One region of the Alteromonas sp. NFXS44 genome, then DNA from elsewhere that is predicted to be linked to it. Evidence: predicted binding sites of a transcription regulator. Region 1 holds the regulator's gene; each other region holds the start of a gene.
The links. Region 1 encodes sigma-54, which starts transcription at its own class of promoters, with help from an activator protein. Its sites were predicted from a motif close to GTTGGCACGNNNNTNGNNT; they were not measured.
Positions count from the first base shown of each region.

Region 2: J3369_RS11335 (kinase) is a predicted target of sigma-54. The motif match lies at 1,673-1,691, and genes of this name have one in related genera.
Region 3: glnK (P-II family nitrogen regulator) is a predicted target of sigma-54. The motif match lies at 2,148-2,166, and genes of this name have one in related genera.

Region 1 is NZ_JAGDEA010000002.1:360,196-364,461, forward strand. Features, by position in the region: gene rapZ (RNase adapter RapZ) at 1-818, opposite strand, end outside; gene ptsN (PTS IIA-like nitrogen regulatory protein PtsN) at 866-1,309, opposite strand; gene hpf (ribosome hibernation promoting factor) at 1,318-1,605, opposite strand; gene J3369_RS04795 (RNA polymerase factor sigma-54) at 1,638-3,122, opposite strand; gene lptB (LPS export ABC transporter ATP-binding protein) at 3,218-3,943, opposite strand; gene lptA (lipopolysaccharide transport periplasmic protein LptA) at 3,949-4,266, opposite strand, start outside.
Region 2 is NZ_JAGDEA010000008.1:58,396-62,661, reverse strand. Features, by position in the region: gene J3369_RS11340 (HAD-IIB family hydrolase) at 1-751, opposite strand, end outside; gene J3369_RS11335 (kinase) at 754-1,623, opposite strand; gene cmoB (tRNA 5-methoxyuridine(34)/uridine 5-oxyacetic acid(34) synthase CmoB) at 1,761-2,735, opposite strand; gene cmoA (carboxy-S-adenosyl-L-methionine synthase CmoA) at 2,744-3,490, opposite strand; gene J3369_RS11320 (response regulator transcription factor) at 3,674-4,266, shown strand, end outside.
Region 3 is NZ_JAGDEA010000012.1:422,700-426,965, reverse strand. Features, by position in the region: gene J3369_RS19015 (DUF808 domain-containing protein) at 190-1,107, opposite strand; gene J3369_RS19010 (hypothetical protein) at 1,171-1,890, opposite strand; gene glnK (P-II family nitrogen regulator) at 2,224-2,562, shown strand; gene J3369_RS19000 (ammonium transporter AmtB) at 2,594-3,838, shown strand; gene J3369_RS18995 (catalase) at 4,043-4,266, shown strand, end outside.

The DNA of each region.
Region 1 (4,266 bases):
TGGACATCAGGATGAGATTCCCGGAAATTTTTCGCCAGTGATTCCGCTACATAAACTGAACGGTGCTGTCCGCCTGTACATCCGATAGCGACTGTCACGTAACTGCGGTTGTTCCGTTCAAGATGTGGCAGCCAGGTCGTGATGAGGTTCTGAATCTGCCAGATAAATTTGGTCACTATAGGTTGGGAACTGAGGAAAACCTGAACCGGTGTATCCAGGCCTGTCAGGTGTTTTAAATCCGGCTCCCAGTGAGGGTTTGGCAGAAAACGGGCGTCAAACACATAGTCTGCATCTTTGGGAATACCATGTTTAAAGCCGAATGATTCAAATACCAGAACAAGTCGTGAGCTTTTCTTACCGAGGATCCGCTCGCGAATTAATTCTGCCAGCTGGTGAATGCTCAGAGAGTCGGTATCAATATTCAAATCCGCTCTTTCTGCTACGGGGGCCAGTAATTCCCGTTCTGTCTGAATGGCATCAGACAATGACTTATTCAGTTTAGCCAGCGGGTGTAACCGGCGGGTTTCACTGAACCTGCGCACCAGCATATCGTCACTTGCGTCAATATATACGATGGTGACAGTCCATGACTGAGGCAGGTAGTCGAGAATTTCAACCAGCTCAGAAGGCTCTTTAGGCAAGTTCCTGACATCAATACTCACAGCCACCTGCTCGTATTCATCGGCGACAGTGTGTGTCAGGGCTGGTAAAAGATTAACCGGAATATTATCGACGCAGTAATACCCCAGATCCTCTAGGGCACGAAGTGCTACTGATTTTCCTGAACCTGAACGTCCGCTGATGATGATTAACTTCACGCCCGTTTCTCCTGAAGTCACATGTTGTCGGTGCGTATTACACTAAGTTACTGTAATGCGCGAATAATATCATCACTTGTCTGAGCTTTGCGGATAGTTTTTATGGTTTCTTTATCACTGAGTTTACCGGCAACCATGGCCAGAGTTTGTAAATGTCCTTCGGTTTGTTCTTGAGGGACAAGCAAAGTAAAGAAAATATCCACAGGTTTATTATCGATAGCATCAAAATCGATGGCGGGCGTGCTGGTAACCACAATGGCAATGACTTTTTCCAGTCCGGCCAGACGGCCGTGGGGGAGGGCAATGCCGTTACCTATACCTGTGCTGCCCATTCGCTCACGGGCCAGCAGGCTACTTAACACGGTGGCTTCATCAACATCGGGGTTATTTTTAGCTGCAATCCCGCTGATGATTTCGAGAATGCGTTTTTTGCTATTGCACTGGACCGCACACTCGGTGCGGTCCAGGCTGACTATGGCTTGTATATCCATGAATTCAATTAATGCTTTTTAAGCTTTTCCTTGTGTTTCAGGACCTGCCTGTCGAGCTTATCGACCATGCTGTCAATGGCAGCGTACATGTCCTGATTTTCGGAAGAGGCGAAGACTTCCGCGCCGCTAAGATGAACCGTTGCTTCTGCTTTTTGGCTAAGCTTTTCAACATTTAAAATAACGTGCACATTTGATATGTGGTCAAAATGACGTTCCAGTTTGCTGAACTTAGTATCGACATAATTACGCAAAGAATCAGTGATCTCAATGTGATGACCAGAAAGGTTGATTTGCATATTTCGTCTTCCTTATTTTGAGCAGCCTTAAGTTAGATAAGGCTTTTGCGTTGGTTAGACGGCGGGATCGATAAGGATTCCCGGTACTTTGCTATTGTTCGCCGGGCAACCATAATGCCTTGATCGGCCAACAACGAAGCAATCTTGCTGTCACTCAGCGGCTTGCCTGGATTTTCAGCGGCAACCAGCTTCTTAATCAGGGCGCGAATCGCTGTAGATGAACACTCACCACCTGATTCAGTGGCAACGTGGCTGGAGAAGAAATACTTCAACTCGAAAATACCACGGGGCGTGTGCATGTACTTCTGCGTTGTTACCCTGGAAATAGTAGATTCGTGCATATCTACCATTTCTGCGACATCATTCAGCACCATTGGTTTCATCATTTCAGGGCCATGCTCAAAAAAGCCCATTTGTTGCTGAACAATACAATTTGCTACTTTCAGCAGTGTATCGTTCCGGCTCTCAAGGCTCTTAATAAACCATTTGGCTTCCTGCATGTGAGAGCGGATAAATTGTGAATCACTGCTGTTTCGTGCTTTACGGCTCATTGCAGCGTACTGCTGATTAACACTGAGCTTAGGCAAGCTGTCGGGGTTTAATTCTACTACCCAACGGCCATTTTTCTTAGCAACCGATACATCCGGAATGACATATTCGGGCTCTTTCGTAATTAATGCACTGCCCGGACGGGGATTCAGCGTTTGCAGCAAACGCATCGCTTCCCGTAATTGATCTTCTTTCAGGCGGGTTTTACGCATTAATGTACGGTAATCTTTGCTGCCTAACAGATCGGAATGCTCTCTGAGCAGCAGTTTCGCTTCTTCCAGCCACGGTGTTTCCGGTGCAAATTGCGCCAGTTGCACCAGCAAGCATTCCTGCGGTGTGCGGGAGCCGGAACCGAGAGGATCAAAGAGCTGAATACGTTTGAGTACGCACTCAACCTCATCTTCTTCAACGGGCTCTTCCATATCGTCACTGTTTACGCTTTGCAGAATGTCGTCAACGGTAACCGTGAGATAACCGGACTCATCAATGGAGTCAATAATCGCCAGTGCGATGGCGCGGTCTATGTCAGAAAAAGGTGTCAGACGCATTTGCCACAGCAGATGGTCCTGAATATTTTCGGTGGTTTCACCCTGAAAGATTTGTTCGTCATCGCTACCGGAAGGGCCGGGCGCGGGGGCTGAAGACGCAGAAATGTACTCATCCCAGGTACTGTCGATGGGCAACTCGTCCGGTAAATCATTCTTTTCCAGTGCTTCACCGGTATCCATGCTGTCAGAAGATGATGCTGATGCAGACTCCTGCATGCTGTCATCATTATCGATGTTATTTTTCTCAATTACATCGTTGTCGGAGCTGTCGTCGACTTCCAGCAAAGGATTAGAATCGAGGGCTTCCTGAATTTCTTGTTGTAAGTCCAGCGTAGACAACTGCAATAGCTTGATCGCCTGCTGAAGCTGAGGCGTCATTGTCAGTTGTTGGCTAAATTTTAACTGTAAAGATGGTTTCATCTACGTCTTATATAAACTCTAAAAAGGACATCCGGTTGTAGCGGTGTGAGTGCCGGTGGCGAAATCTCCGTTAAATGCTCATCCCGATATCTTAACTATAGCCTGAATTGCTCACCAAGGTATACATCACGAACTTTTTGATTACTTAATACCTGTTCTGCGGTGCCCTGAGCAATCAGTTCTCCATGACTGACGATATAGGCCTCTTCACACACATCAAGGGTTTCCCTGACATTGTGGTCGGTGATGAGGATACCGATACCTCTGTCCCGTAAGTGCTGAATGATCTTCTTTATATCATTAACCGAAATCGGGTCAACTCCGGCGAAGGGTTCATCGAGCAAAATAAATTGCGGATTGGCTGCCAGTGCGCGGGCAATTTCAACCCGGCGGCGTTCGCCACCCGACAAACTCATACCTGTACTATTACGTATATGGTTAATATTAAATTCATCAAGTAGTGCATCCGCTTCCTGTTCACGTTGATGATTTTTTAAGTCTTTACGCGTCTGCAATATCGCCATGATGTTTTCATGTACGGTCAGCTTTCGGAAAATGGATGCCTCCTGGGGTAAATAACCAATTCCCCGGCGGGCACGCTCATGCATTGGCTGGTGCGTCAGCTCCTGCTCATCAATGAGGATCTTGCCTTTATCGAGCGGCACAAGACCCACAATCATGTAAAACGTTGTGGTTTTACCTGCGCCGTTAGGACCCAGCAGACCTACTATCTGTCCGGTAGAAACCGATAAACTAACGTCACGGACGACCTGGCGTGATTTATACGACTTTGCCAGGTGAGTCGCACTCAGGGTTGCCATGTAACTTAGTTACCCTCGTTTTCGTTTCTGTCTGAAGACTTGTTGTCTTCCTTCAGCTCTTTAACTGTGTCAGGACGGAAAACCGTGGTTACACGGCCGTTGCTGTTACTTTCTCCGCCGGTTGCCAGAAGTTGCTCTTTTGACATGTCATAGGTGATGCTATCTCCCTGGACCATGCTGGTATCTTGCTGGATTTTTGCATCACCTTGCAAGGAAATAAGTTGTTTAGCTACTTCGTAGCGAATTTCATTTGCACTGGCTTTTACTTTGGCCCCGTCATCCAGCGTTTGAGAATAACTGGCTGGTTTTCCGCGGGCGATAAA
Region 2 (4,266 bases), on a different contig from region 1:
CATTTTCTTCTTTTTTTAGTGTAGGGGGTTGATGGCTCGGGGAGGCGATCCGAACGGCAATATCCGCCGCCTCAAGCATTGCAATATCGTTTTTACCGTCACCCAGCGCAATACTGGTCACCGGTTCGTCATGTTGACGGATAAACTCTTCGACAAACCATTGAAGGGCTGCGCCCTTATTACAGTCGCCGGAAATATGAATAAAACGGCCGCCTTCCAGCGGGTAGGCACCTCTGTCTGTCACAGACCGGATAAACGCCTCTTTTCTCTCATCTGTTCCTTGCCACAAGACCGGCTCACCGAATTGTCGCTGTGCAGCCAGTGCAGCTTCTGCGGGTGATAACCCGGTGGCTTCACAGATGTCCTCATTGGACATCTCACTGAAATGGGTGAATTCACCGGCAAAATCCGGTTTGACCTTTTCGAGTAATTTCAGCCAGTACATTTTCGATGAGGTGAAAGATTTACACCAGAAACCATCCTGCCACACGGTACCGGCTGGTTTTTTCGCGAAAAAACCATGAGGAATGTACGCTGCAGCGCCGTTTTCTAAGATAAACGGGCCGGTCAGGCCAATGGTTTCCCGCAATTCAAGCAATTCAACAAAGGTCTTGCTGGTGGTAGGGATGACGGGAATATTTCGCTTTGACAGTGAGGTCAGCGTAGGCTTTGCTGCTTCAAAACTGTATGTATGGTGGTCAAGTAACGTACCGTCCATGTCAGTGAAAATGAGTGTATTCGCTGTGTTCATGACTACTTCCTGATGACGTTTTTAATGACTCTGTTTTCATCTAACTCAAATACCTGATTACACTTTGCAGGCAGGGAATTAAACGCATGTTCTGTGAGTCTCTGATAATGTTGTATGAAACGAAGGATTTGTTCATCGCTCATAATACCGCTTCCGGTTTTACCGTTTTTTGCGGCCAGTTTGTGTTCCTGTTCACACCGCCATTTGTAAACATGCTCAAAAGACGGACCTTTTAACATTACCCAATACTGCATTTCATCGTATAAAGATTCATATTCTGAAGCAATTTTATCATTCACATACCGACGCCATGCGCCATCCGGGTCTTCGGTACGCTCAAGATCATTAACCGGCTCTTTAAGTGCGTCTTCAGATTGCGCTGACACGCCCCAACACCAGCCTTCAATTAACACAATATCAGGTGGAGAAGTGATTACCGGCCATGCAGGTTCTTCAAAAGGATCATCGGTGGCTTTATTGAAGCGTGGCAGAGCAACGCTGCCTGTCGATTTTAACGCTGTGAAAGTGTCATCAGCCAGTATCGTATTGTGCGTACCGGGTACACCTCTGGTGCAAAGTAGGGGATGTACGTTGGCAGCAAGTTCTTGTCGTCTTGCACGGGAGAGATAGAAATCGTCAAGGGAGATCGTGACGGCTGACAGCCCGTGCTGGTGGGTGAAGTAGTGGATAAGAAAGTCGCATAATGTGGATTTCCCTGATCCCTGACAGCCATTAACACCGACGAAAAATGGCCTTTCTGCACCATTTGTGTGCGAAAGGATTTCGTCTGCTAACGGTATGAACCATTCTTGTGCAATGGCCTGGTAAGTGTCCGGTAACTGGTGCTCGTTCAGAAAGCCCGTAATATCCATGTTACTACCTGTGTGACGTGCTGTTTCAGCACAGTTTATAAAGTAGTAACTACAACAATTATGCCAATCCGGGTCAGGTATGCTTGCAGACCTATGCTCAGAATTGGCAACAGTCTGCAAACGAACAGGACATAAAGTTACTTTTTCGTGGCTATCAGTACTGCACGTTGTGGTGCAGGATAACCTTCAATGGTTTTGCTGATGTCATCAGGATCCAGAAAATCTTTCAAAGACTGAGACGTCATCCACTCTGTGGTGCGCTGCTCATCCGGAGACGTGGTGTTGATATCAGCGACCTTTATATTTTCAAAACCCAGTCTGCTCAGCCACACAGTGAGTGCTTTTACACTTGGCAGAAACCAGACGTTACGCATTTGTGCATAACGTTCGCCTGCCATCAGTACGGTCTGCTCATCACCTTCCACTACCAGTGTTTCAAGCACCAGTTCGCCGCCTTTGCGTAACTGATCTTTCAGTTGGGTGAGAAACTGTACCGGATCTTTTCTATGGTATAGCACACCCATTGAGAACACGGTATCAAATGCTTTTAATGCCGGCATCTGCTCAATGCCCAGCGGTAAAAAATGGATATTAGCGGCAGGAATAAAATGCCTGATAGCCTGAAACTGAATTAAAAACAGTTGAGTCGGATCGATGCCATAAACGCCGGCAGCATCTTCTCCCAGCATACGCCACATGTGATAGCCGCTACCACAACCCACATCCAGAACATGACGGTTGGCAAGCGGGCTGATATGAGGCAGTACCCGATCCCATTTCCAGTCAGACCGCCATTCTGTATCAATATGAATACCGTGAATGTGATAGGGGCCTTTTCGCCAGGGCATAAACTGTTTCAGCAGACCTTCTATCTGTTTCTGCTGATATTCGCTGATGTCAGCGGCGCTACCCGCAGTAACACTGTGTTTCAGTTCTTTTGAACTGACAGTGGTCTCAGGAAGTTTTTCCAGCAATTTACACCATTTACTGAATTCTCCGTGAAGGTGTTCCCGTTGCCATTCGCTGATTTGTGCCGGCAGCGTTTCAAGCCAGTGTGCCAGAGGCGTGTTCAGCAACTGACGGTAACATTCAGTGAACCAGGGATCAGAAATACGTCGCATCAGGCATTGTCTCCATCAGCCTTAATGGCCACCATTGAGGTAAAGTTATAGCATTTGAACCACATCACCACATCTTCAAACCCTACCTTTTTCAAGCGGCTTTCGTGCGTCTGGTAGGTGTCGGTGAGCATCACATTTTCAAGCGCTGCCCGTTTCTGGCTGACTTCCAGTTCACTGTAACCATTATTGCGCTTAAACTGATGATGCAGGTCGATAAGAAGATGATTTCCCTGTTCACTGGGATGCTGAATTTTCTCTGACAAAACGAGGATGCCGCCCGGATTCATGCCGTTGAAAATTTTGCTCAGCAGCGTTTCTCTTTGCTCCGGCGGAATAAACTGCAAGGTGAAATTCATGATCACCATGGATGCATTTTCTATTTTTGTGTCCAGAGCAGATTCACAATGGAGTGTGACATGGTTGGGTAAATGAAAGCTGGAAATTACCCGTTCACAGCGCTCAATCATTGCCGGGGAATTATCAATACCGGTGATCTGACAGAATAAATGATCTGTGTTACGTGCAACAGCAAGACTGGCAGCCCCCAGAGAACAGCCGAGATCATATACATTGCTGCCTTCAGTGACTCTGGCTCTGGCCAGTTCTCCGATGGTATGCAGAATCGTCTGATAGCCCGGTACTGAACGTTGAATCATATCGGGAAATACGTCAGCTACGTGTTCATCAAATCGGAAATCACTGACGGTTGTCATATGGCTGGCAAAAATATTATCCGGCTTTTGCACTGAAAGACCTTACTGATTAGCTAAAAAACGGGGCAGATTTTAAAGGATTGCCACGTTTTTTTCATTTAAAAGGAAAAATTTCTTGATTATAAAGCCCCTTAAGTTAATTTGACTTTATATCGTTAGCCTAAAGTATTACCCTATAGTAACAGGAAAAATTACATAGTTCGGGCACCGCATTATATGACTCGTATATTAGTTGCAGATGATCATCCACTGTTCAGGGAAGCATTAAGTGCTGCGCTGGAACCGTATTTCAAGGACGCTGAAATTCTTGAAGCGGACAGTCTTGAATCCATGATGACCGTGTTAACTGAAAATCACCACATTGATTTACTGTTATTAGATTTAAATATGCCGGGAGGCGAATACTTCAACGGTCTTATTTCCGTTAAAGATGTTTATCCGGAATTACCCGTCGCGGTTATTTCTGCCAATGAAAGCATTGATGTTGTTGCTCAGGTCATGGGACTGGGTGCTCAGGGCTTTATTCCCAAATCATCGCCCACGAAACAAATTGCTGAAGCAATCGTGACCATCAAAGGCGGTGAAAACTGGGTACCGGAAGAGATGAAAGCGGACCTGGAGAACGTTGATGAAGAGATGACTCAACTGTTGAAACGTTTCCGTGAACTTACGCCGAAACAAATTCAGGTGCTAAGCTTCCTGCGTGCAGGTTTAATGAACAAGCAAATTGCCCACGAAATGAATGTGACCGAAGCGACTATCAAGGCACACATCAGCGCAATTTTGCGTAAGCTTGAAATTAATACGCG
Region 3 (4,266 bases), on a different contig from region 1:
TTTTATTTTGTCTGTGTGGAAAAGCTTTGATAAGTGTAAATAGTATAAGCACTAAGAATTAGTAATTTTGAAAACTCTATTTGGCGAATTTGACCAGGTATGATGTACGGGGCTGACAGGTGAGTCAGCCCGCGATGATTTTGGTTGTGGCCGGGGCATAGTTTGCCGCCCCGACAACATCAGAGCAGCTTAATGCGCGTCTTTCTTTTTAGAAAACAGTGAAACAATACCCACAATTACCGAACCGGCAATCAAACCAGCCACACCATCGGTGATAAGGGAGATGACAAAGCTGAGTTGCTCCACACTGTGATTAATGGATTCAGCGAGGTGGTGCATAAACGGAATATTGTGAGTAAGGATGCCGCCGCCAACGAGGAACATAGCAATGGTGCCGACAAAAGCGAGGGTTTTCATTAACAGAGGCGCAGCAACGAGCAGGGCGCGGCCAGTGACACGCTGAAAACCGTTGTAGCCGCCGGTAAGTGATTTTCTGAGCAGATACAGACCGACATCGTCCATTTTCACAATGCCGGCAACCAGACCATACACACCGGCGGTGATCCCCACACTCAATGCGCACAATACACCTACCTGAGTAACAAAATCAGCCTGCTGCACGCTACCCAGTGCAATGACGATAATCTCTGCGGACAAAATAAAATCAGTCCGGATGGCGCCTTTAATCTTGTCTTTCTCAAGCGCCACAAGATCAATATTTTCCTGTGAGAGTTTTTCAATTCTGGCTTCACGCTCTGCTTCATCTTCTTTATGGAAAAGCCGGTGCAATACTTTTTCAGCCCCTTCGAAACACAGGTACAGACCACCAATGACCAGCATGACGGTGATCAGAACCGGAATAAAAGCAGAAATAAGCAGCGCTGCAGGTACAAGGAACACTTTGTTGAGCAGTGAGCCTTTTGCCACAGCCCAAACCACAGGCAGTTCTCTTTCGGCACGTACTCCCTGAACCTGGTTGGCATTTAATGCAAGATCATCACCCAGTACCCCGGCAGTTTTCTGCGCAGCCACTTTAGACATGGCGGAAATGTCATCCAGCAAAGTAGCGATATCATCAATCAGGGCGAGTAGGTTAGCGGCTGCCATAGGTTTTCCTCAAAAAGAATCGGGGCATAGGTTATCTGTAGAAGCCCTTATACGCAATACAGACTAATTTTGATTCTCTTCTTCTTTGACCCCTTTATTTATCCGCGCATCAATAAATTTCTCAAACCCTTTGCCCCTGTCTGAACAGGTCGCCCGTCCACCGGTAAAACGTGAAATAAATGCCAGGGTTTGCGTGGTTTTACTACTGCAATCCACTTCAACGGCAGGGGGCGGGGCAAGAGGATCTTCTTTTTCTGCGCCTTTACGGGGATCGCTGATATCCGGTGACGTTTTTGCCCGCCTGAGTTCTTTGGCTACTTGCTCAGCATCCTGCTGTGTACTGGCAGCCTGTTGCCGGCTGAAAAAAGCATCCAGAGCACGGCGCGATGTTAATGATGGTCTGTTTGAAACCGTGCCTGAATCTGTTGGCGCAGCCGGCTGCGCGATAACAGAAGAGACAGGCGGTTGAACCGGCTCTGACGTTTCAGGTTGCACAGGTTGTTGCTGTGGCGGTTCTTTTACTGCCGGCGGTGTTTTGATGTCAGGCGGGGCTGCCTGTTCCTGAGTTGGTTTGGACTCCGGTGCGGCAGGTTCAGTCTTGTCGGGCACTGATGCTTCCGGAATGGTTTCCGGTAGTGTGTCCGGTTCCCGGACGGTCTGAGGTTGTGGCAGACGGATTAACGTCGCCGTGATGGGCGTACTGACCACGGGCTCCGGAATATCGCGCTTACTTTCCATCAGCGCCAGTGCGGCAAGCAATATAAGGTGAATAATAACAGACACAACAAAGACCCCGCTTTTCTTTCCTGAGCGGGGTGGATCAAATGTTGGCCTTTGAGGGGCAAAGAAAGCGGTGTCCGTGGTTTCCATACGCGACAGAAGACCGCTGAAATAAGATGAAGTTCCCGGTCTTTACACAAGCACGATTTTGGTTGCCCAATTGTGGTGCGTTATTTTGCCTTCGCACGATCATGGTGCGTAATTTTTAAGCTCTCCATTCGTTTTAATGCATAAATATCTGTTTTTTATAGATTAAAATTTGTGGCATAGGACTTGGTTTACTTCAGCAACCCCCGCTAAAAGCGAAAACAAACAACCATTATTTGGGAGCAACACATGAAACTAGTCACAGCTATCATCAAGCCATTCAAGCTGGATGATGTTCGTGAAGCCATTTCAGAGATCGGTATCGACGGTCTTACCGTTACCGAAGTGAAAGGGTTTGGACGTCAAAAAGGACACACTGAATTATATCGCGGCGCCGAATATCAGGTGGATTTCTTACCAAAAGTAAAACTGGAAGTTGCCGTTCAGGCAGACCAGGTTGAGCGTTTGGTAGAAGCCATCGTTGGCGCAGCAAAAACGGGCAAGATCGGTGACGGTAAAGTATTCGTCTACGACCTTGAACATGCTGTTCGTATTCGTACCGGCGAAGCTGACGCAGACGCGCTGTAAAACAACACAATAAGAAATTGCGGAGAAAACAATGGAAATCACATTTGAACTCGGGTATGCATTAGATACCTTCTATTTCCTTATTTGCGGTGCGTTAGTCATGTGGATGGCTGCCGGCTTTGCCATGCTTGAGGCGGGTCTGGTTCGTGCTAAAAACACCACTGAAATTCTGACCAAGAACGTGGCGCTGTATGCCATTGCCTGTACCATGTATATGATCTGCGGTTACAGCATCATGTACGGCGGTGGTGACTTCACATTATTCCTTTCCGGTATTGTTGGTGACGGTGCAACAGGTGTTGCAGAAGAACCGGCTACCTACGCGCCTTCAGCTGACTTCTTCTTCCAGGTAGTATTCGTTGCCACGGCAATGTCTATCGTATCCGGTGCGGTTGCTGAGCGTATGAAACTGTGGGCCTTCCTGGCATTCGCAGTTGTGATGACTGGTTTCATCTATCCAATGGAAGGTGCATGGACATGGGGCGGTGAGTCTGTATTCGGTATGTACGTACTGGGCGACAACGGTTTCTCTGACTTTGCAGGTTCCGGTATTGTTCACATGGCAGGTGCTGCTGCTGCGTTAGCCGGTGTACTGGTACTTGGTGCCCGTAAAGGTAAATACACTGCAGATGGCAAAGTAAATGCTATCCCGGGTGCTAACCTGCCTCTGGCGACTTTAGGTACATTCATTCTGTGGATGGGTTGGTTCGGCTTCAACGGTGGTTCTGTTCTGGCAACAGCTACTGTAGAAAGTGCTAACTCTGTTGCGGTTGTATTCATGAACACCAATGCTGCCGCCGCCGGTGGTGCAATTGCTGCGCTGCTGCTGGCCCGCGTAATGTTCGGTAAAGCTGACCTGACTATGGTTCTTAACGGTGCACTGGCTGGTCTGGTAGCTATTACTGCTGAACCTTCAACGCCAACGCCTCTGATGGCAACACTTTTCGGTGCATTAGGTGGTCTGCTGGTTGTTCTGAGCATCGTGTTCCTGGACAAACTGAAAATCGATGATCCTGTAGGTGCTATCTCTGTTCACGGTGTAGTCGGTCTGTTAGGTCTGTTACTGGTGCCGGTAACTAACGAAGGTTCTACTTTCGGTGGTCAGCTGTTAGGTGCTGCTACAATCTTTGTATGGGTATTCGTAACCAGTCTGATTGTTTGGGTAATCCTGAAAGCTGTAATGGGCATCCGGGTTTCTGAAGAAGAAGAATTTGAAGGTGTTGACGTTGCTGAATGTGGTCTGGAAGCATATCCTGATTTTACTTCAGGTCGTTAATCTTCAACACGGAGACTTGATTGGGCAACCTATAACAAAAGCATAATGCTCAACTCACCAAAATTTGAACCCCGCATCTGCGGGGTTTTTTCTGTTTAATAGAAATAAATAATTAACATCTTTTAAAAAATAGATTGGTCGTTTTCCGGCTCTCTGTTGTACGCATAGTTACACCAACTATCGTGCTTTTCCCAGGAGACCGTTATGAGTAAAAAACCAACTCTCACCACCAGCGCGGGCGCGCCCGTCGAATCTAACGAAACCAGCAAAACAGCGGGCGCAAGAGGTCCGGTTCTGCTGACAGATTATCAGCTTGTTGAAAAGCTGGCACACCAGAACAGGGAGCGTATTCCTGAGCGTACGGTGCATGCCAAAGGCTGGGGTTTGCAGGGTACATTTACAGTGACCCACGACATTACCCGGTACAC